Linked DNA regions of Archangium violaceum. The protein of the gene in region 1 interacts with the protein of each later gene in a pairwise test. Links are inferred from orthologs where the notes say so. Each region holds a gene or a part of one and is shown in the gene's direction. Other genes may lie near its edges. The genes, in order: JRI60_RS22275 and JRI60_RS18475.

The links.
Region 2: the proteins of JRI60_RS22275 (region 1) and JRI60_RS18475 interact in binary tests that used the Escherichia coli proteins (3 or more experiments, as listed by UniProt). The link is inferred for Archangium violaceum from one-to-one orthologs.

What each region holds. Positions count from the first base shown.
Region 1 is NZ_CP069396.1:5,436,019-5,447,200, reverse strand. Bases 3,194-6,193 are described here. They hold JRI60_RS22275 (TlpA family protein disulfide reductase), read left to right. Parts: upstream 3,194-4,423; coding sequence 4,424-4,963; downstream 4,964-6,193. Other genes in these bases: JRI60_RS22270 (zinc ribbon domain-containing protein), read left to right, coding at 5,154-6,193; JRI60_RS22280 (heme lyase CcmF/NrfE family subunit), read left to right, coding at 3,194-4,427. Outside these bases: heme ABC exporter ATP-binding protein CcmA, read left to right, coding at 1-212; JRI60_RS22300 (heme exporter protein CcmB), read left to right, coding at 209-904; cytochrome c biogenesis protein CcsA, read left to right, coding at 1,047-1,736; JRI60_RS22290 (hypothetical protein), read left to right, coding at 1,738-1,914; JRI60_RS22285 (cytochrome c maturation protein CcmE), read left to right, coding at 1,918-2,406; more of JRI60_RS22280, read left to right, coding at 2,403-3,193; more of JRI60_RS22270, read left to right, coding at 6,194-6,278; JRI60_RS22265 (hypothetical protein), read right to left, coding at 6,350-6,643; JRI60_RS22260 (hypothetical protein), read right to left, coding at 6,720-7,397; JRI60_RS22255 (MBL fold metallo-hydrolase), read left to right, coding at 7,474-8,859; JRI60_RS22250 (cupin-like domain-containing protein), read right to left, coding at 8,884-10,221; JRI60_RS22245 (hypothetical protein), read right to left, coding at 10,533-11,182. UniProt on the Escherichia coli protein: Involved in disulfide bond formation. Catalyzes a late, reductive step in the assembly of periplasmic c-type cytochromes, probably the reduction of disulfide bonds of the apocytochrome c to allow covalent linkage with the heme.
Region 2 is NZ_CP069396.1:4,460,114-4,471,102, forward strand. The notes cover bases 3,476-6,282. They hold JRI60_RS18475 (protein-disulfide reductase DsbD family protein), read left to right. Parts: upstream 3,476-4,073; coding sequence 4,074-5,492; downstream 5,493-6,282. Other genes in these bases: JRI60_RS18470 (MFS transporter), read left to right, coding at 3,476-3,941; JRI60_RS18480 (hypothetical protein), read left to right, coding at 5,512-6,282. Also shown: JRI60_RS18460 (spermidine synthase), read left to right, coding at 1-961; JRI60_RS18465 (hypothetical protein), read left to right, coding at 1,307-2,620; more of JRI60_RS18470, read left to right, coding at 2,697-3,475; more of JRI60_RS18480, read left to right, coding at 6,283-6,504; JRI60_RS18485 (cupin domain-containing protein), read right to left, coding at 6,509-6,871; JRI60_RS53430 (S41 family peptidase), read right to left, coding at 6,982-9,228; JRI60_RS18495 (carbohydrate ABC transporter permease), read right to left, coding at 9,329-10,165; JRI60_RS18500 (carbohydrate ABC transporter permease), read right to left, coding at 10,162-10,989. UniProt on the Escherichia coli protein: Required to facilitate the formation of correct disulfide bonds in some periplasmic proteins and for the assembly of the periplasmic c-type cytochromes.

The sequences.
Region 1 (11,182 bases):
CCCGGCTGCTGATGAAGTCCCCCGCCCTGGCGCTGCTGGACGAGCCCTTCGGTGAGTTGGACCCCTCGGGCATCCAGGACATGGAGAAGATCATCGGCGAGCTGAAGGACTCGGGCGTCACCGTGGTACTGGCCACGCACCTCATCGAGCAGGGCATGGCCCTGTGCGAGGAGCGCCTGCACCTGCAAGAGGGCCGGGCGGTGGCGGCATGAAGCGCGTGCGACCCATCTCCCTGCTGAAGACGGTGGGGGTGCTGCTGGCCAAGGATCTGCTGATCGAATGGCGGACCCGCGCGCGGCTCAACGCGCTCATCTTCTTCGCGCTGGCCACGCTGCTGCTCTTCTCCTTCGCGGTGGGGCCGGACAGCAAGGTGCTGGCGCGCAACGCGGGCGGCTACCTGTGGCTGGCGCTGCTGTTCGCCAGCGTGCTCGCGCTGGGCGAGTCCTTCCGGGTGGAGCAGGAGAACCTCACCCTGGACGGGCTGCGGCTGGCCCCGGCGGACGCGCGCGCCATCTTCCTGTCGAAGGCGGTGGGCAACGCGCTGCTGCTCATCGCCCTGGGCGCCCTGCTGATTCCGGTGATGGTGGCCCTCTACGGGGTACAGGTGGCCATGGGGGTGGGACCTTTCGCTACCACCCTGGTGCTCGGCTGCATGGCCATCAGCGCGCCGGGCACGGTGTACTCGGCCATCGCGAGCAATGCGCGGGCAAGAGATGTGCTGCTCCCGCTGTTGCTGTTCCCGCTCATCATTCCAGCGCTGCTCGCCGCCGCGAAGGCGACATCGCTCGTGTTGCAGGGTGACCCGATGAATCAGCTCGGCTCATGGTTCGGGCTGCTCTTCGGGTTCAATCTGATTTATTGGGGGTTGGGATTCCTCCTGTTCCCCCGGGTCATCGAGGATTGAGGTCATGAGCGGTGTGATGAACACGGTGCTGCAGACGGGCTCGGCGGCGGCGGCGCTGACGACGGTCGGTCTGGGAGTATGGCTGGGCCGCAAGTGGGCGCCTCCGGGCTCGCGCTTCAACGCGCGTCCGGTGCTGGCCGGCATGACGGTGGCGACGCTGGCGCTGCTGGCGGTGGGCACGTACCTGGGACTGGTGTGGACGCCAGAGGACCGGGAGATGGGCCACGTCTACCGCATCATCTACGTGCACGTGCCGGCCATGTGGATGGCGATGCTGGCGCTGGTGCTGAACTTCGGCCTGTGCGTGGCCTACCTCTTCAAGTCGAGCTGGAAGACGGACGCGCTGGCGGAGGCCTCCGGCGAGGTGGGGCTGCTCTTCGGCAGCTACGGACTGGTGCTGGGCGCCATCTGGGGCAAGCCGACGTGGGGCACGTACTGGGACTGGGATCCGCGGCTCACCGCCATGGCGATCATGCTGGTGACGTACGTGGCCTACATGGCGCTGCGCCGCTTCGTGGAAGACCCCGAGAAGCGGGCGGTGTGGAGCTCGGTGGTGGGCATCATCTCGTTCGTGAACCTGCCCATCGTGTGGTTCTCGGTGAAGTGGTGGCGCAGCCTGCACCAGGTGCAGTCGACGCCGAAGACGGTGGACCCGGACATGGTGCTGTCGCTGCGCGTCAACGCCTGGGCCTCGCTGATGATCCTCACCCTCTTCCTGCTGCACCGCTACCGGGTGGCGCTCGCCACGCGTGAGGCGGAGGTGGCGCTGCCCGAGGCGCTCCCCACGGACGCGCCGGCCTCGCGGGACAACCGCGCTTCGGAGGTCGCCTGACATGACCACGGCACTGCACACGTACACGCTGCTCGCCCAGGTGGGCATGGGTCGCATCCAGGGTGGCTGGGAGTACATCTGGTCCGCCTACGGCATCGCCTGGGCGTCGCTTTCGCTGTATGCCCTGTCCCTCTGGCTGCGCCGGCCCGGCAAGGCCGCCAATGACGCGAAGGAGTGAGCCATGACTCAGCAGAACCGCAACCGCCTCATCGCCGTGGTGGCCCTGCTGGTGGCCGGAGCGGGCCTGGCCCTGGTGGCCTTCGGCAACATCGGTGAGAACCTCGTCTACTACTGGCGGCCCTCGGAGATGCTGGCCCAGGGCGAGAAGGCCTACGGCCCCACCATCCGCCTGGGTGGCCAGGTGAAGCCGGGCAGCATCCAGTGGAACGAGCAGCACACCACCTTGAACTTCGAGGTGATGGACAGCGAGCAGCCCGACGCGGCGCACGTGATGGTGCGCACCACCGAGGTGCCGCCGCAGATGTTCCGCGAGCGCATCGGCGTGGTGGTGGAGGGCACCTTCGACAAGTCGCGGGTCTTCGAGGGCAGCCGGCTCATGGTGAACCACTCCAACGAGTACCGGGCGCCGAAGACGGATGACGACGTGAAGAAGATGTTCGAGGAGATGCAGAAGCAGGAAGCCACCACGGCGGCGGTGAGGAACCCGTGAACGGAACGCTCGGATACGGGCTGGTGCTCGGCGGGCTCGCGTTCGCGAGCTTCGGAGCGCTGGTCGGCCTGGTGGGCGGGATGCGCCGCGACGACGCGGCCTTCCCCTGGGTGATGCGGTGCGTGTACGGCTTCTTCGCCTGCATGCTCGGCGCCAACCTGGTGATGGAGTGGGCGCTGCTCACCAACGACTTCAGCGTGAAGTACGTGGCGCAGGTGGGCAGCCTGGCCACGCCGACGGTCTTCAAGATCGTCTCGCTGTGGAGCGCGCTCGAGGGCTCCATCCTCTTCTGGGGCCTCATCATGGGCAGCTACGTGCTGGCCTTCGCGCTGGTGCACCGGCGCGAGCACGCGCGTTACATGTCCCTGGCGCTGGGCACGATGCTGGCGGTGGGCGTGTTCTTCACCTTCCTCATCGCCGGGCCGGCCAACCCGTTCCACGCGATGTCGCCGGTGCCGCCGGACGGACCGGGCCCCAACGCGCTGCTGCAGAACCACTACCTGATGGTCATCCATCCGCCCATGCTGTACCTGGGCTACGTGGGGATGACGGTGCCCTTCGGCATCGCCGTGGCCGCGCTGCTGCGCGGGGAGATGGGCGATGCGTGGATGGCGCCCCTGCGCCGTTGGACGCTGGTGGCGTGGCTGTTCCTGTCGGTGGGCATCATCCTGGGCTCGTGGTGGGCGTACGCGGTGTTGGGCTGGGGCGGCTACTGGGCGTGGGATCCGGTGGAGAACGCGTCCTTCCTGCCGTGGCTGACGTCCACCGCGTTCATGCACTCCACGCTGGTGCACGAGCGCAAGAAGATGCTGAAGCTGTGGACGCTGAGCCTGGTGTTGAGCAGCTTCGTGCTGACCATTCTGGGCACGTTCATGACGCGAAGCGGCATCTTCAACTCGGTGCACAGCTTCACGCAGTCGGACATCGGCCCGACGTTCCTGGTGTTCATCGCGGTGCTGCTGTTCGTGTCCATCGCGCTGCTGGCCACGCGCGGGCACCTGCTGGTGGCCGAGAGCGAGCTCAAGTCGCTGGTGTCGCGCGAGGCGACGATCCTGGTGAACAACCTGGTGTTCGTGGCGATCACCTTCACGGTGCTGCTGGGCACGCTCTACCCGCTCATCTCCGAGGCGGTGCGCGGGGTGCGGGTGAGCGTGGGCGAGCCGTACTTCAACAAGATGGCGGTGCCCGGCGGCATCATGGTGCTGTTCCTGATGGGCGTGGGCCCGATGCTGCCGTGGGGCAGCTCGGATGCGAAGACGGTGCGCGAGCGCTTCTGGATTCCGGCGGGGGTGGGCGTGGCGGTGGTGGGCGCGTGCCTGCTGGGAGGCCTGAGGGGCTTCTACCCGCTGCTGACCTTCGGACTGGCGGGCTTCGTCACGGTCATCACCCTGCGGGAGCTGGCGCTGCCGGTGAAGGTGCGCATGAGCGAGCGCAAGGAGGGCTTCGTCACGGCGCTGGTGGGCAGCGCGACGAAGGCGCGGCGGCGCTTCGGCGGCTACATCGTGCACCTGGGGATCGTGATGATCCTGGTGGCGGTGGGAGCGTCGCAGGCGTACGTGACGCACACCTCGGGCACGGTGCGGGTGGGCCAGACGATGAAGGTGGGCGAGTACCAGGTGAAGTACCTGGGACTGGCGAGCGGGCAGGAGCCGCACCGCACCTTCGTGGCCACGAAGGTCGAGGTGACGGCGCCGAATGGATCGGTGAGCGAGCTGGCGCCGCGGATGAACTACTACGAGCGCATGACGGATCCGGTGGGAACGCCGGCGGTGCGCACGACGGCGAAGGAAGACCTGTACCTGTCGCTGATGGCGTTCTCCGAGGAGCGTGGCACGGCGAGCTTCAACGCGTGGGTCTTCCCGCTGGTGGGGTGGATCTGGTGGAGCATCCCGGTGCTGGTGCTGGGGACGCTGATCGCGCTGTGGCCGGCGAGGAAGGCGCGCGCGGTGGCCGGGGCGGAGACGTCGGCGGCTGGAGCGTCGCCCGAGACTGGCGGTGAGATGAACCGGGGTGCGGCATGAACTGGCGCGTCACGCTGAGCTTCGTCGTCCTGTGCCTGGGGCTGCTGCTGGTGCTCAACAAGGGCTTCGGGAGGGATCCGCACGAGGTGCCCTTCATGCTGAAGGGCAAACCGGCGCCGGCGTTCGGGCTGAGGTCGCTGAACAACGGGCAGCTGGTGAAGCTGGAGCAGCTCAAGGGCCGGCCGGTGGTGATCAACTTCTGGGCGTCGTGGTGCGGCCCCTGCAAGATGGAGCACCCGGTGTTGGAGTGGGGCTCGAGGGAGTTCGGCAACCAGGCGACGTTCCTGGGGGTCATCTTCGAGGACACGGAGGACAACGCGAGACAGTTCCTGTCGCAGATGGGGGCGAGCTTCCCGCAGCTGATGGATCCGCGGTCGCAGATGGCGGTGGACTACGGGGTGGCGGGAGTGCCGGAGACGTACTTCATCGACGCGCAGGGGACGATCCGGGGCAAGCACGTGGGACCGATCGATCCGCAGTCGTTGGCGAACTGGATCAAGGAGCTGTCCGCGAGCGCCCCGACGGCGCAGCAGTAACAACAACAACCACCCCTCTCCCACCGGGAGAGGGACGGGGTGAGGGTACCGAGTCCCCCGGGTTGCCAAGGTGTCAAACCCCCTCTCCCTCTGGGAGAGGGCTGGGGTGAGGGTCATCCCCGGAATCCAGTACACTCCGAGCGGCATGAACCCGGAGCACCGAGGGCCCGGGAGCAGGAGGCCGTAACCCATGCGGTGCAAGGAGTGCGGAGAGCGAGCGCAGGATCCGACCCTGCGTTACTGCGAGAACTGCGGGGCGAAGATGCCGACGCCGCCGCCGGGGAGCATTCGCCGGACGTCCGTTGGAACGGCGGCGGTGCAGACGACGGGGCGCTCGCGGAGCACATCGACGGCGAGGGCGGTGCCCGCCCGAGACGAGGCCGAGGACACGAATCCCGGCCCGCGCCGCGTGCGAACGGACGACGCGGACGAGCACACGGATCCAGGCAGACCCGCAGCCCCACCGTACGACGGACCGATCTGGCTGGCGCACGTGCCGGGACACTCGCCGACCGTACTGGGCGTAGGACTGCTGGGAGTGGCGCTGGTGCTCTCCATCCTGCCCTTCTTCGCGGGAGTCGGAGCGCTCGGCACGCTGGCGGTGTTCGTGGGCGGATGGCTGGTAACAGCGCGCGAGATGCGGGTGGCGGGCGCGAGGCACGGGTTGGTGGACTGGGTGCCCGACTCGCTGCTGCACCCGGCGGTACCGGCGGTGTACGCGGTGCTGACGGTGGGGCTGGCGATCCGGATGCTGGGCATCGGCCTCACGCCGCTGCTGTGGCTGGGAGGCGCGGGGCTGATCGGCTACGACCAGTACCGCAAGGTGTACGCGGGAGAGACCGGGTTCAGCCGCCTCTTCGAGCCGCGACAGCTCATTCGCGGCACATCCGGGGTGGCGCTCGGAGGCGTGGTGCTGTGCCTGGTATCGCTGTTCCTCACCTGGACGCCGGGGAGGAGCTATTCGGGGCCAGTGCCGACGACCCAGGGCCCGCCGGGGCTGGAGGTGGTGGACGCGCCGCGCCCGTCGGACGACGTCGTCTACAGCCTGCTCGCCCAGGCCTACGACAAGGGCTGGGACAAGCCGTTGGCGGAGACGATGGAGCTGCTGCTGCTGGCGGTGCTGGCCCTGCTGGCGCTGCGCCCGGAGGTGGCCCGGCCGGGCTGGCTGCGCTTCGTTCCCATCGCCGTGGTGGTGCTCGGCCTGGTCTGGACGCTCGCGTGCGGGGCGCTGCTGCCAGGGCCCCTGCTGTTCCTCGCGGGACTGGCCGCGGTGGGCTTCGCCGGGGTGTACCAGGCCTTCACGCGCGAGGCGTGAGGGCCCTCCGCGGGTGACGACCCTCACCCCCCGCCCTCTCCCAGAGGGAGAGGGAGCATGCGTAACCCGGGCTAGTGCCCCTGGGGCTTCGACTTCCCGCAGGTCTTGTCGCAGGACTGGGTGCTGGACTGGAGCTTCTCGGCGCAGCGGTTCACACAGGCCCCGTACTTCTCGTCGACCTTGCCGGCCTCACCGCCCTTCGGGCAGCCCGCGACACATGCATTCATGGCCGTGTTGGCCTTCACCAGGCACTGGCCCTTGCACTCATCCGGAGTCTGCTTGCCAGCGGCCGCGGCCGGCAGCGCCAGCAGCACTCCACCGACGAGCATCGCACTCCACCACGAGGCCTTTTTCACTCGATTCATGGCTCGCACATCCTCCTGATGAAACGTTTGTCGAGAGGATAGGAGGGCATGCCCTCCCCAGGGAAGCGGGCGCGGCTCAGCCATTCGGATCCAGCGGTCCGAGCACCAGCTTCCGGAGGCGCTCCCACCGTGTCGGCTGCGGCAGGTCGTCCTGCTCCAGGTAGGGCTGGCCCTCGGGAATGACGTTGCCATACGCATCCACCCGAGGCACCGAGGCGATGGACCAGCACTCGAGCGTGGCATCGTTGTCGAGGTTGCCCGCGGCCACGGCGATGAACGCCTCGTGGGGAGGGGTGCCCCAGACGCCGACGCCCAGGGGTCTGCCCGCCTCGTCCTTTCCGGGAATGAGGGGACAGCCGGTCCCGGCGAAGCCGGTGGGCGCGGGGGCGTTCTTGAAGCGATAGCGGTCGCTCCAGACGATGACCGCATCGTTGACGCGCGTCTCCACCGTGGCATCGCGCAGCTCGATGGGACCGGAGGACAGGAGGAAGTACGCGAAGCGGTTGCCACGCTCCGGCAGGAAGCCGATCTCATGGAGCCGCTGGCCGTACCGGTCCTTCTCCTGCAAGTAGGCTCTCTGGCTGGTGTAGAGCGCCTTGAGGTTGGCCTTCGCCTCGTGGACCCTGGTGGGGCCGAACTTCACGAAGCTGAGCGCGAAGCGGACTCCGAGCAGCAGCAACAACACGAATCCCACGGAGAACAGCGTGAGCTCGAGTGGCCCCAGCCGGGTGTGACTCCTCGACTCCTGGTCCATGACGCCCCCCTTCTCATGACCCCTACACTACGCCACGAGTGCCCTCCATGAGGCGGGGTCGGGTAGAGTCGCGCGCATGGCCTCCATCCAGTTCCTCGGTGCGGCGGGCACCGTCACCGGCTCCAAGTTCCTCCTCGAGCACCAGGGCAAGCGGGTGCTCGTCGATTGCGGTCTCTTCCAGGGACGCAAGGAGTTGCGCCAGCGCAACTGGCACTCCCTGCCCGTGCCCGCCCGGAGCCTCGACGCCATCGTCCTCACGCACGCCCACATCGACCACACGGGCGGCCTGCCCCGCGTGGTGCGCGACGGCTTCCACGGGCCCGTCTACTGCACGTCTGGCACCAGGGACCTGTCCGCGCTGCTCCTCCCGGACTCGGCGCACCTCCAGGAGGAAGAGGCCCGCTACGCCAACAAGGAGGGCTACTCGAAGCACCACCCCGCCCTCCCCCTCTACTCGGTGGAGGACGCACAGCGCGCGCTGAAGCTCTTCGAGACCTTCGGCTACGAGCGCACCCGGGAGATCCTCCCCGGCATCACCCTCACCTTCTACCGGGCGGGCCACATCCTGGGCTCGGCGGTGTGCGTGTTCCACCTGGAGAGCACGAACCAGCGCGTGGTGTTCAGCGGCGATCTGGGCCGCTACCACGCGCCCATCCTGAGGGATCCGCAGACGGTCCGCTCGGCCACCACGCTCCTGGTGGAGAGCACCTACGGCGACCGCGAGCACGCGGAGACTCGCCCCGTGGACGCGCTGTGCGAGGCCGTGAACAGGGCCGTCGAGCGCAAGGGCATGGTCGTCATCCCTGCCTTCTCCATCGGGCGCACCCAGGAGCTGCTCTACCACCTGGGCAACCTGGAGCGAGCGCGGCGCATCCCGGAGCTGGATGTGTTCGTGGACTCGCCCATGGCGTGCGACGCCACGCCCATCTACCTGGCGCACGCGGAGGAGCACGACCTGGACATGTCCGCCATCGTGGAGCGCGGTGGGTCACCGCTGGCCACGAAGCGCACGCGCTTCATCACCTCGCCGAAGGAGAGCCAGCGGATCAACCAGTTCGAGGGCCCGGGCATCATCATCTCCGCCTCGGGCATGGCCACCGGGGGCCGCATCCTCCACCACCTGAAGCACCGGCTGCCGGACTCGCGCAACACGGTGCTCTTCGTGGGCTACCAGTCCGAGGGCTCGCGCGGCCGGCGCATGCTGGACGGCGAGAAGGAGATCAAGATCCACGGGCAGATGGTGCGGGTGGAGGCGGAGCTGCGCACGGTGAGCGGTTTCTCCGCGCACGCGGACTGGACGGAGATGCTGCGCTGGATGGACGGCTTCGAGGCCCCGCCACGCCAGACACTGCTCGTCCACGGGGAGCCCTCGGCGCTGCAGGCGCTAAAGGGCCGGGTCGAGGCGCGCGGCTGGCCGGCCTATATCCCCGGGTACATGGAGAAGGTCGAGCTGGCGAAGTAGGACACGGGCGGTTCAAGAACCGAGTCACCCTGAAGCAGCACTGTCGAGTTGGTGCTGCAAGAGCCTCGAGTTGGGACCCAGCTCCACCGCGATCCCCACGCAGTCCGAGACGTTGAGCACCGCGTGGTACCAGTGCTGCGGCACGAACAGCACCTCTCCCGGCCCTTGCACGCACTCGTGCAGCTCCGCCGCGAAGGGCTCCCGGTGGGCTCGGGCCCACTCGTGCATGGCGATCGTCGTGGGGCCATGGAAGTGGAACGGTGGGAGCAGGAACCACCGCTTGTAGCCAAAGAGCAACGCGTTCCAGGCCGCCGTGTGTTGGTGGAAGCTCACTCCGGAGTAGGCCGGCCCCACGTAGAACAGCGCCCTGGAATGGCGCTGCTCCTCATCGAAGGCGAACATCGGGCCCGCGAAATGCGGCGGGTGACGGTAATCGCCCTCCATCCCCTCGAGCACCTGCAATCCGAAGAGATAGAGCGGATCGCGCTCGCCCGAGGCCCCCTTGCCCATCACCTGCTCGACGTACTCACGCAGCCGCATTCGAGGCCGCTGGCGGCCTTCCTGGTAATTGTCGTCCGTGACGTCGCTGCTCTTGCGCACCTGGACCCAGGTGTCCCCATGTCGTTGCAGGAGCGCGGACTTCGTCCAGTTCCGCCAGGCGGGCCAGTCCTCCAGGATTCCGCTGAGCAACACGGGACGATTCGCGAGCGCGTACTCGGCGATGAACTCCTCGGGGCTCAACCGGTGCCGGCGCTCGATGTTCCGGAAGGGGGAGTCCAGCTCGGGCACCCGCTCCACGGCCCATCCTCCATCCGGATGCGCCCCGCTCGAAGTGGGCTCCTCCACCACCCCGCCCGCCGGTGAGCCATGCTGGATGTACGCGAGCATGCTGCCGTAGATGCTCGAGACGCGCGCGGCCTGGGGCGGATACATCCCTTGCAGGTGACTCGCGGCCTGACGGTACACCTCCAGGGCCTCCGCCGTACGCCCCTGCTTGTGGAGCGCCACCGCCAGGATGTCCTGGAGCTGCCACCGCTCCGGGAACCGCTCCAATCCCCGCCGCGCGGTGGCTTCAGCCCTGGCGAACTCCCGCGACAGCAGCTGCGCGCGGCCGAGGTGGAAGAACGAAATCCCCGCGGCTCGCTCTGGCGGGTCACTCGATTCCAGCGCCGCGAGCTCGCTCGTCATGGCCTGCTGGTACGCCTCCACCGCGGCCGGCAGCTCGCCGAGCTGCTTGAGGCATTCGCCCCGCAGGCGCCAGACCTCCTGTGCGGTGGTGGCCGGCAGTTGCCGCGGCGATACCTCCTCCAGCAACGTCAAGGCCTTCCGATGATCTCCCCGCTCGCGGATGTACAAATCCACGAGTCTGAACCTGTACCAAGAGTCCCCAGGCTCACGGGCCAGGGCACTCTCGAGCGACTCCACGGAATCGACATTCACGGGAGGCGGCTTCGCCTGGACCGGAGCGGGAGCGGGCGCCCTGCCCTCGCATCCGCAGCAGTGCCTGGATTCCTTGCCACTACCACACGAGCAGGGCTCGTTCCGGCCAAGGGCTGACATCCACGAGCCTCCGGGGCCCAGGGCTCCTGAGCCAGAACCTGGCTTCCACTTCACCTACCCGCGTAACGCACGTCAATGCCCCCCATGAGACGTGAGACCTTCTCCCAGCCCGCTCACTCGCCCCGGACGTAGGTGCGGGTCACCCCGCCCTGCTCGACGATGGTGAGGGCCGGCTTGCCGCTGGGGTCCGGGGTCTGGCTCACGGTCCACGTCTGGGCGCCGATGTTCGGCGTGAAGTCCGTGTTCGACGAGGGGCTGCAGAGGTTCTCGCGGCGGCCGATCTTGAACTCCGGCGTCACGGTCACCTGGCCATTGGCGCCCCACTGCACGCGCCCCGAGTGATAGGTGTAGAGCCGCAGGTAGCACGCCGTGTTGAAGTTGATGCGGGTGCGGTACAGGCTGGAGAACTCGTAGCGGCCTTTCGGCAGGAAGCGCACGTAGTAGCCGTCGAGGTCATCGGACGCATTGATGATCCACGAGCGCGCCTTGCCGTTGTAGTACCCGCCCTTGCGGATGGAGCCGTTGTAGAAGGCCCCCTCCACGGGGCCCCCTGGAGTGCCCTGCGCGGCGTTCGGTACGGGTGCCGCGGCCTCGGGCTGCTTGCCCGACCCGGACGGCTGGCCTCCCATCTTCAGCTCCAGGTTGACGCTCGCGGGTGGAGACACCCGGGCGTAGGCGCCATTCTGGGTCTGGGCCCCCACCAGGTCCGCCGAGTCGATCTCCTTGTTTCCGTTCAGATCCTTCCAGGCGACGATCTGGTAGC
Region 2 (10,989 bases), 980 kb from region 1 along the record:
CGTGGCCGGCGGTCTCGGCATGGCGGTGTCGGACGAGCGCCGCGTGGTCGAGTCGTGGCGCGGCTTCTTCGGCGTGGTGCAGGTGACGGAGCCGCTGAGCCGGGAGGACGAGGAGCATGCGTTCGTGCTGCGGCACGGAGACATCGTCCACGGCTTCCAGTACACGCGGCCGGAGCGGCGCATGCGGCCCACGGCCTATTACACGCCCGAGAGCGGGCTGGGGCTGGCCCTCACCGAGCAGCGGCGGCTCAAGGAGGCGGCAGGGCTGCCAGCCTCGCTGCGCGTAGGGGTGCTGGGGTTGGGCGTGGGGACGACGGCCGCGCTGGGGCGCTCCGGGGACACGCTGCGCTTCTATGAGATCGACCCGCAGATCATCTCCCTGGCGCGGGGCCTGGGCGGCTACTTCTCCTATCTGAGCGACACTCCGGCCCGGGTCGAAGTGGTGGAGGGGGACGCGCGCATCCTGCTCGAGCAGGAGCTGGCGCGCGGCCAGCCGCAGGGCTTCGACGTGCTCGCGGTGGATGTCTTCAGCTCGGACTCCATCCCGGTGCACCTGCTCACCGAGGAGGCGGTGGACGTCTACCGGCGGCACCTGGCGCCCGGGGGGGTGCTGGCGTTGCACATCAGCAACGTGCACCTGGACCTGCTACCCGTCGCCGTGGCGCACGCGTGGTTCTCCGGCCTGCATGCCACGCTGGTGGCGACGGAGACGAACGGGGACGCGCGCGGCAGCTCCTGGGTGCTGATGGACAAGGAGGGGCGCTTCACCCGGGGGGACACCTTCTCGCGCGAGGGCGAGCGGGTGCGGCGGCTGGCCTACTCCGAGGCCCCGAGCAAGCGGTGGACGGACGAGCGCAGCAGCCTGCTGCCATTCCTCAGGGCGCTCGGAGTGGACCGGGGGGGCCTCGTCGAGGATCCCGCCGAGGAGCCCGCTCCCGTGGCGGCTCCCGCCGGGCCCTGAGGAGCCGGCACCCGCCCCCTGGGCCGTTCCTCGTCCGAGGCCCGGCCCCGCCTGCCTGCCCTGGGTTCCCGAGGGCCTCGCCGGGATGCAGTGGGGCGCCCGGGTCCGACTGGGGGGCATGGTGTGGGGCTTGTGTGGGAACGCCGGTTCCCAAACTCGAGCCCTCAGGCCGTTCACTGCCCGTCATCTGGCCCGGTACGCGGTTTGCTCCCGTGCCTCGCGGCAAGGGGGCACAAGACGGTGATTCGTAGACTGCTTGGGGCGTGTGGTGTGGCGGCGTTGGTGGCAGGGGCATGGGCGTGCGGTGACTCGACGGAGGCGCCGACGCGTCCGGCGCAGGAGGATGTGCCGGCGCCCATTGACGGCACGCCTCCCGATTCGGGCTCGTCGACTCCGCCCAAGGATGGTGGAGACGTCACGCCACCGCCCGATGCGGGAGGCCCACCGCCTCCTCCCGATGGGGGCACTCCGCCGGATGGCGGCTCCGGTCCCGTGCAGTCGGTCCCGGACCCGTGGCCCCGGGAGGCCTCGGTCAACTTCACCCAGCGCTTCGGCGTGGGCCGGCCTCGCGACGTGGCCGTGGATGAGGGCTTCAACATCTGGCTGCTCAACGGCAACCAGATTGGCGTGCTGCGTCCCGGAGACAGCCAGCCCATCTGGGTGACGAACCTCGGTCAGGCCGGCAGGGGCTTCTCCTCCAGGGTCATCTGCGGCGGCAGCGCCGGCCGCGCCTACGTGGGCTACTACGCCGACGAGCTCGATGATCCCCATCGCCTGTCCTACGAGGATCCCTCCTACGGCGAGGGGGATGTGGACGTGGTGAAGCTCACTCCGGATGGCAACATCGTCATGGAGGAGCACCTCTTCCGTTCGTTCCGGCGGGACAAGGAGAAGAACGACGGGAGCCTCACCTGGAACCCGCCGACCAACGTCGGCCTGCGCAACTCGAACAACTGGACGTACGACGAGGATCGCGCGGTGCTCAGCTGCGTGAGGGTGATGCGCGGCCGGGACAAGGGCGAGGTGTACGTCGGCACCAACCACGGCGTGTCGCGCATCAAGGGGCTCTACTACAACAGCCACCGCCACCCGGTGTGGTGGGAGGGCACCACCCAGCGCGCCGGTTACACCTATGGTCTGGGCATCTCCCAGAGCGGTGACGTGCTCATCGCCAACGAGTGGACCTTCGGCATCGTCACGCCCAACGCGGACCTCGGCGTCTGGGATTGGATGAGCCCCAAGGAGCTCAACCCGATGAAGGTGGAGTCCTCGTACCTCCCCGAGGTCAACTCCCTGGAGACGTTCGACAGCTGGCGCGCCTTCGAGCAGACGAAGGATGGCAGCTACTACCTGGGCAGCAAGGATTACGGCCTGTGGGAGATGTCCATCATCTCGCGCGGCAATCCCTTCCAGAAGGGCAAGAAGATCGCGGGCCTGCCCACCGACGCCATCCAGTCGCTTGCGGCCACGGATGATGGCTCGCTCTTCATCGGCACCGAGAACGCCGGCCTGTGGCGGCTGGACGCGAACAAGAACCTCACGCGCGTGACGGACGTGCCGGGCGGGGATGTGCGCCGGCTCATCTATGACCCCAATGGCACCCCGGCGATGCTCTACGTCCTCACCAACGCGGGGCTCACCGTCCTCCGGGGTTACTGAGTGAGGGACGCGGGGGGCGACGTCTCCTGGCGTCGCCTCCGAGCGCGCGGGGCGGTTCTCCGTTAGGGTTCGAGGTGTGAAGAGAACCTCGTACCGGAAGCTGGGGCTGCTCAGCGCGCTGTACTTCGTTCAGGGGCTGCCCTACGGCTTCCAGACCACCGCGCTGGCCGTGTACCTGCGCACCCAGGGCGTGTCGCTGATGGTCATCAGCAGCATCGGGCTCCTGTCGCTCCCGTGGATGGGCAAGGCGCTGTGGGCTCCCCTGGTGGACCGCTATGGCTCGGAGCGCATCGGCCGGCGCAAGTCGTGGATATTGCCCATGCAGGCCGGGATGGCGGCCGCCTGCGCGGCGGCGGCGTTCGTCCCGGTGCCGGGCGCGCTGACGGTGCTGCTGGGGCTCGTCTTCCTGATGAACCTCTTCGCCGCCACGCAGGACATCGCGGTGGATGGGTTCGCGGTGGACCTGCTGGAGCCGCACGAGCTGGGGTGGGGCAACACGGCCCAGGTGGTGGGCTACAAGGCGGGGATGCTCACCGGAGGCGGGCTGCTCGTCTGGATGAGCGAGCTCATCGGCTGGCGGGGCCTCTTCCTGGCGATGTCGCTCCTGTCGCTGCTGGTGCTGGCGGTGGCGGCCGTGGCGCGCGAGCCCCGGCGCTCCGAGGAAGGCACGGCCGGCGAGCGGCTCTCCTGGCACGACGTGAAGGAGCGGCTCCTCGCCGCGCTGCGCCTGCCCGGCACGGGGTGGATGCTGCTCTTCATCGGCACCTACAAGCTGGGCGAGACGATGGTGGACGTGCTCTTCAAGCCCTTCCTCGTCGACATGCACTTCACGCCCGCGCAGATCGGCCAGTGGGTGGGGACGTGGGGCCTGGTGGCCTCGCTGCTCGGCTCCTTCGCGGGAGGGTGGCTCGCCACCCGGATGCCGTTGCTGGGGGCGCTCGCCCTCGCCTCGTTCCTGCGCGTGTTCCCCCTGGGCGGCGAGTGGTGGCTGGCGGTCCATGGGCCCACGCCGCCGGGCGTCATCGCCGTCACCGTGGCGGAGCACTTCTTCGGGGGGGTGCTCACCACGGCGCTGTTCGCGTTCATGATGTCGCGGGTGGACCGGCGCATCGGGGCCACGCACTACACGCTGCTGGCCAGCGTGGAGGTGATGGGCAAGGCGCCAGGAGGGCCCCTCGCGGGCCTGCTGGCCACCCGGGCGGGTTGGAGCTACTCGGACGTGTTCCTGCTGGGCACGGTGCTCTCGGTGGCCTTCCTGGCGCTCCTGCTGCCCCTGCGGCAGAGGACGTCACACTCCCAGTCCGTCTCACCCCAGGTATAGGGGGGGAGGGGTGGGCGAGGGCTGGCATGCCAGGCGGGACTTCGTTACCTGCTCGCGTCCTGGGGCGACCTCCGGTGTCACGGCCGGACGTTGGCGCGTATAAAGGGGACCCCGGAGGGCAAGAGGAGCGACATGGACGCGAAGAAGAGGGTCGGAGTCATCGCGGCGGTATTCGGGCTGGCCGTGGCGGTCGTGCCCTGGCTCCTGCCGACGGGTCCCAGCACGGGGCTGGACGCGGCGCGTTTCCTGGAGGCCGGGAGCTTCGCGCTCGGCGCGGCCGTGGTGTTCGCCGGTGGACTGCTCACCGCGATGACGCCCTGTGTCTACCCGCTCATCCCCATCACCGTGTCCGTCTTCGGGGCCCGCAAGGCCGAGGGGCGTGGCAAGGCGCTCGTGCTGACCAGCTCGTACATCGTCGGCATGGGCGTGGTGTTCAGCGGGCTGGGCGTGCTGGCGGCGAAGACGGGGCAGGCCTTCGGGTCGATGCTCGGCAGTCCCGTGGTGGTGACGGGCCTGGCGGTGTTCCTCCTGCTGCTGGCCACCTCCATGTTCGGCGCCTTCGAGCTGGCGCTCCCCCAGGGACTGCAGCAGCGGCTCAACTCGGTGGGAGGCTCGGGCATCACGGGCGCCTTCCTCATGGGCAGCGTGTCCGGCTTCCTCGCGGCGCCGTGCACCGGGCCAGTGCTCACGGGCCTGCTGGCCTTCGTGGCGAAGTCGCAGAGCACGGTGCTCGGCGCGGCGCTGCTCTTCGTCTACGCGCTCGGCATCGGCGTGCCCTTCTTCCTCATCGGCGTCTTCACCGTGCGCCTGCCTCGGGGCGGCGTGTGGATGGAGTGGGTGAAGAGCGTGCTGGGCATCGTGCTGGTGGCGCTCGCCATCTCCTACCTGAAGGACGGTTTCCCGGCGCTGGGCGGGGCGGTGAAGGGCCTCTCCGAGCAGCTCGGCCGTCACCCCGGGACGGCCATCGCCTCGGTGCTGGCGGTGCTGGGCGTGCTGCTGGGGGCCATCCACCTGTCCTTCAAGGAGGGGGCGCGGGACTTCGCCCTCAAGGGGGTCGGCGTGGCGCTGGTGGTGGCGGCCCTGGTGCTGCGCGGCGGCGCCATGGACTCGAAGTCGGCGGGGATGCTCTGGGTGTCGCTCGGCTGGGTGGAGCCGCCCAAGGCGCCCACCTTCGCGTGGCACTCGGTGCTGCCCGCCAAGGGCAGTGGCTTCTCGTCCGAGTCCTTCGAGCAGGTGCTGGCCCGCGCGAAGAGCGAGGGCCGGCCGGTGATGATCGACTTCTTCGCGGAGTGGTGCGCGGCCTGCAAGGAGCTGGACCGGGAGACGTACCCGGCCCTCGAGGTCATCGAGGAGTCGGGCCGCTTCATCAACGTGAAGGTGGACGCCACCCAGAGCGATGACGCGCTGGACGCGCTGATGGAGCGCTTCGGGGTGGAGGGGCTGCCCACGGTGGCCTTCATCTCGTCCAACGGGGAGCTGCTGCGCGACCCGAGGGTGACGGGCTTCCTGGATCCGCGCTCCTTCGTCGTGCAGATGAAGAAGGTCGACTAGCGGTGGTGGTGCCCCGCCCATGAGCGACCTCGAACCCCTCCAACTCCACACGACTCCCCGGTCGGGAGAGACGCTTCGGGGTGAGTTGGTCCTCCAGGCGGGAACCGCCGGGCTGGAGCGGGTCACCCGCGTGGAGATCCGCGTCCGGGGGATGCTGGAGTACGACGATGAGGGGCCGCGCCGTGAGGAGCTCCCTGGCTCGGAGTTCATCAGGGACCGGCCGCTCCGGGGAGAGCTGCGAATCCCCTTCGACCTGAACCTGCCGCGGGATGTACCTCCAAGCTACCAGGGCAAGGACGTGCGGATCTCCTGGGAGCTGAGGGCCTCCCTGCATGGGATTACTGGCACGGAGTTGATGCGGTGGAGCCGGCCCCTCCAACTCGCGCCGGGCCGGACGACGCGTCAACCGCAGTGGATCACCCCGCGCGCACCTCGCGGCTCCTCCATGGTGGCCGCCAGCACCTGGGGATGCCTGCTCGTCCCCGTGCTGTTCTGCATCTGTCCGGGCGTGAGCGGGTTGTTCGGTCTGGGCTCGGGGCTCTCGTCTGGCGAACGGGCGGTGGGAATCATCTTCTGCCTCGTCCTGATCGCCGCGGGCGTGGGCCTCAACTTCCTGTTCTTCGGCAAGGCGCGGACGGTGTCGAAGTTCAAGGCGGCCTCCCTGATTCCCCTGGCCGAGAGCTTCCCGCTCGGCGCGACCGCGCGGCTGCGGGTCTTCCTGGAGCTCACGAAGACCTTCACCGTGCGCGGGGGCCGGATCGAGCTCTTCGCCCACGAAGAGGTCCGGAAGGTTCGTTCCATGGGGCCGGTGCCCGTTCAGCTGCCGGCGCAGCTCACCCGGGGGTGGCACCAGTTCGACGTGGAGCTCCCCATCCCCCGGGACATCCCCCCCACCTTCAGGACGCACCTGACGGCCCTTTGCACGTTGACCCTTCAGTTCGAGGGATACGAGGACATGCAGCTGAATGCCTCGGTCAAGATCGCGCCGGAGGAACTGGACGCGGCGGGGTGAGCGGCTACGCGTCGCGGTGGACGGTGTCGGGCGAGAAGGCGGGCAGGCAGATGGCGATGTACTCGGCGCCGTCGGCCTCGGGGGTGCTGTAGCGGACCCACTCGCCGGGCTCGGTCACCACGGCCTGGCCCGCGCGCACGTCCAGGTGGCCGCCCTTGTGCTCCACGCGCAGCACACCCTTGATGACCACGGTGATTTCACGGAACTCGGGCGTCTGTCCGGGCTCCAGCCACCCGCCGGGGCTGCGCATGTGGGCGACGCTGAGCTCGGAGTGCTTCGTGTTCACCCGTCCCACGTACTCGTCGATGAGCTTGGGCTTGTTGCCCGCGGCGGTGACGCGCGTGGGGGCGGGGATGAGGGTCGGCATGTCTCTCTCCGGGAAGGGTTGGGGGCGCGAAGCTATCAGCGCCCGGGCCTTCCCGGTGGGAAGTCCGGCGGGGGTGTCGAGTGCCACCCGCCGGGAGCCGGTCAGGGCCGCTACGGGGTGTCGCGGGCCACCGCCATGCCCGACGCGCCCGCGCCCCCGAGGTAATCGAGCGCCCGCTCCAGCACCTCGTCCTTGCCGGCCTTGATGCTGGTGAGGGTCGGCCTCGCGAAGACCTGGGGCCGCAGACCCACCCGCTGCAACTGGCGTCCATCCAGGTGCCGCACGTCGTGGCCGGTGAAGGTCATCGTGACGCCGCCGGGGAGCACCAGGTCCGTGAGCTCCCCGTTCGTGCCCGCGCTGGGGCTGCCGATCATCGTGGTGCCATTGGCCGCCTCGAGGAGCAGGCCCAGGTGCTCGGCCTCGCCGCTCGTCCGCTCGTCCACGAGCATCACCGTCTTGCCGCGGTACACGGGCACGCGAGCCCTGGGCAGCTCCTGGAGGAACTTGTAGCGGCCAGCGGTCTCGTCCGCCGAGACGAGGTTGCGCTCGAACACCGCTCCGTAGCGCGCCTTGCGCGTGTTGAGGTACGGCACGACGCTCGAGGCCGCCCCGTTCGGAGCGCCGCGCATGTCGAGCACGAGGGCCCGGGTGTTCTTCACCTTGTCGAAGAGGGTCGCCACCTGCGAGGCCTGCAGGCGCGTCATGTCCACGTAGGCGATGTCCCCCAGCAGCCGATAGGGCTCGCCCTTCCGGGGCTTCTGGAGCGACTTCAGGCTCCGGGTGAAGCGCACCTGCTTGACCTGTCCGCTGGAGTCGCGCACGCCCACCGTGGCCTGGGAGCCCTCGGGGCCCGCCAGCGCCCGCTCCAGCAGGCGGTGCCGCAGGTGCGCGGGGCTCGAGGCCGTCACATAGGGCTCCAGCGCCTTGATGCGTTCCGCGAGGGGCTTGCCGTCGAGCGTCTCGATGACCTGGCCCCGCATGATTCCCGGGGCGGCCTCCGCGTCCCACACCTCCATCACCACGGGCTGGCCGTTGAGCTCCATCAGCTCGAAGGGCGCGCGCGTGCCGGAGATGCCCCGCTTGTCCAGCTCCGGGTGGCCGCGCAGGGTGGTGTGCCCGTCCTGGACGAGCCTGCTCAGCTCCGCCACCGCGAGCGCGTACTCCGCCGCGCCGTTGGCCTTCTCGAACCGGGGCAGGAACGTGGTCAGCGCCTCGTCCCAGTCCCGGTCCAGCAGGTGCTTGTACGGGTAGAAGAAGTGGATGACGTTCCAGGCGCGGAAGAGCGCGAGCAGGCGGTATTCGCGGCTGGGGTGGAGCATGTCCTCGTACTGCCGGTCCGCCTGCCACCGGGCCGGGGGCAGCAGCTCCAGGTCGCGCGCCTTGCCCTTCTTCGCCGGCTTCTTCGCCAGCTCGAGCGCCTTCTGGAGGGTCTCGTCCTTGTCGGAGCGGGCGCGCTTGGGCAGCACGGCGTCCGCGCGCATGGGGATGCCGAGCTCGCTGAGCCGCACGGACGCCGTCAGTCCGGCGCCCAGCTCCACCTGCGTCTTCTCCACCACCGCGCCGTCGTCCAGGCGGCCCTCGGTGACGATCTGCGCCAGCCCCAGGGCCTTCATGGTGAGGGCGCGGGGATCCAGGTTCGACTGGTCATCCAGCAGGAAGATGACGGGGCGCGCCTTGCCATCGCCCCTGGGGGACACGCGCTCGCCCGCGGTGGAGAGGAACGAGGTGGTGTAGCCGCTGGTGGACCGGGTCTGCGCGCGGTAGCCCGAGTGGAACACCGAGCGCTGTCCGGGGACCTCGAGCTCCTGGCTCAGCAGGAAGGGCAGCAGGTCGCCGAGCGCCTGGGACATGGCCCCCTGGGCGTCGGGCATCAGCCCGCGGGCGCGCAGATCGACGATGACGGCCTTGGCCTTGGAGATGTCCGGGCGCAGCTCCTGGATGTTGCGGCCCCGGCTGGCGCGCAGGTCCAGGACGAGCACGTCCTTGGCCTCCCAGCTGCGCAGCTCGCGGACCGGAGCGGTCGGGCCCTTCACGCCCTCCTGCTGCTCGTCGGGGCGGAGGATGCGCGTGGCGGGGTCGCGCAGCTCCTCCAACAGGTCCTGCACGGCCGCGGCGTAGGCCGCGCGATCCTTCGCGGCCTCCACCTTGGGGATGGCGGCCACCAGGGCCGCGTCCCAGTCGATGTCCTTGTAGGCGAGGTATGGGTGACGGTATCGCACCTGGCCCCACAGGCGGCCCAGGTGGGCGAGCCGCTCCTCACGGGAGGGGAGGGGCTCGGCGGGGGGAGGGGCCGCCACCGCGGTGGTGGCGGCCATGAGGCCGAGAGCCAGGATGAGCGTCGACAATGAGGTGCGCATGGGCCTCGTTCGTGGGGGACGTGAGGTCTGGGGCCGGACGGTATCTCAACGAGATACCGCCGGCATACTGGGTGCGAGTGCGGAGTACCTGCCTGGATGCTCAACCCTTGACGGCGCCAGCGGTGAGGCCGGAGACGATGCGCCGCTGGAAGATGAGCACCAGGACGATGAGTGGAACCGTCACGATGACGGAGGCGGCCATGATGAGGCCCCAGGGTAGCTCGTACTGGCTGGCCCCGCTCATCAGGGCGATGGCCACGGGCACGGTCCGGGCCTCCTGCGACAGGGTGAAGGTGAGGGCGAAGAGGAACTCGTTCCACGCGGCGATGAAGGCCAGCAGGCCCGTCGTCACCAGCGCCGGTTTGAGCAGCGGCAGGAAGACGTGCATGCAGATGACCCAGGGCGAGGCCCCGTCCATCACCGCCGCCTCCTCCAGCTCCTTGGGCAGCTCGCGCATGAAGGTCGTCAACACCCAGACGGTGAAGGGCAGGGTGAAGAGCAGGTAGGAGAGCGTGAGCGCGGGCAGGGTGTTGTACAGGCCCAGCCAGCGCACGAGCTCGAACATGCCGGAGAGCACGGCGATCTGCGGGAACATGGAGACGGCGAGGATCATCAGCATCAACGGGGTGCGCCCGAAGAAGCGGATGCGCCCCAGGGCGAACGCCGCGGTGACCGCCAGGAAGAGCGAGATGAGCACCACCGTGGAGGCCACCACCACCGAGTTGAACAGGTTCCTGCCGAAGGGCTGCTCGGTGAAGACGAGGACGTAGTTCTGCCAGGCGGGGTTGCGGGGCCACGCCTCCACCTCGAAGAGGGCGCTGCCCTGCTTCAGCGAGGACACCACCGCCCAGTAGAAGGGGAAGAGCGTGTAGAGGGTGATGACCACCACGAGCAGCCCGAAGGTGGCCCGGCCCAGCCAGCGAAGTGCCTTTCTCATGCCGCCTCCTCCACCGCCGACCGTCCCAGGACGAGGTAGACCGCGGTGAACATCGCGATGACCGCGAACAGCATCGAGGCCGCCGCGGCGCCCAATCCCAACTCCTGGAACTCGAACATCTGCTGGCGCGCGTAGACGGCCATGGACATGGACTCACTGCTGTTGGTGGTGAGCACGTAGAACAGATCGAACACCCGCATGGCGTCCAGCACGCGGAAGATGATGGCCACCAGCATGGGCCCGCGGATGAGCGGCAGGGTGACCTTGAAGAAGACGCGGATGGGGCCCGCCCCGTCCAGCTTCGCGGCCTCGTAGAGCTCGTCCGGAAGCATCTGCAGCGCCGCCAGCAGCAGCAGCGTCATGAAGGGCGTCGTCTTCCACACGTCCACGGCGATGACCGCGGCCATGGACAGCCGCGGATCCGCCGTCCAGGCGATGGGCGCATCGATGAACCCCAGGTGCAGGAACATCGCGTTGATGACGCCGTAGACGTCATGGAACATCCAGCCCCACATCCTCGCGGACACCACGGTGGGAATGGCCCACGGCACCAGCACCGCCGCCCGCAGCACGCCGCGTCCCCGGAAGCGCGTGTTGAGTGTGAGGGCGATCATCATCCCCAGCACCGTCTCCAGCGTCACCGAGATGCCCGTGAAGAAGAAGGTGTTGCGCACCGACTGCCACCAGTCCGGGTCGTCCCAGACGGTGGCGAAGTTCTCCAGGCCCACGAACTGCGGAGGCTCCGGGTTGGACAGGTTCGCGTTGGTGAAGGCGAACCAGAAGGTTCTGAGCAACGGCCAGCCGGCCACCATGCCCAGCACGAC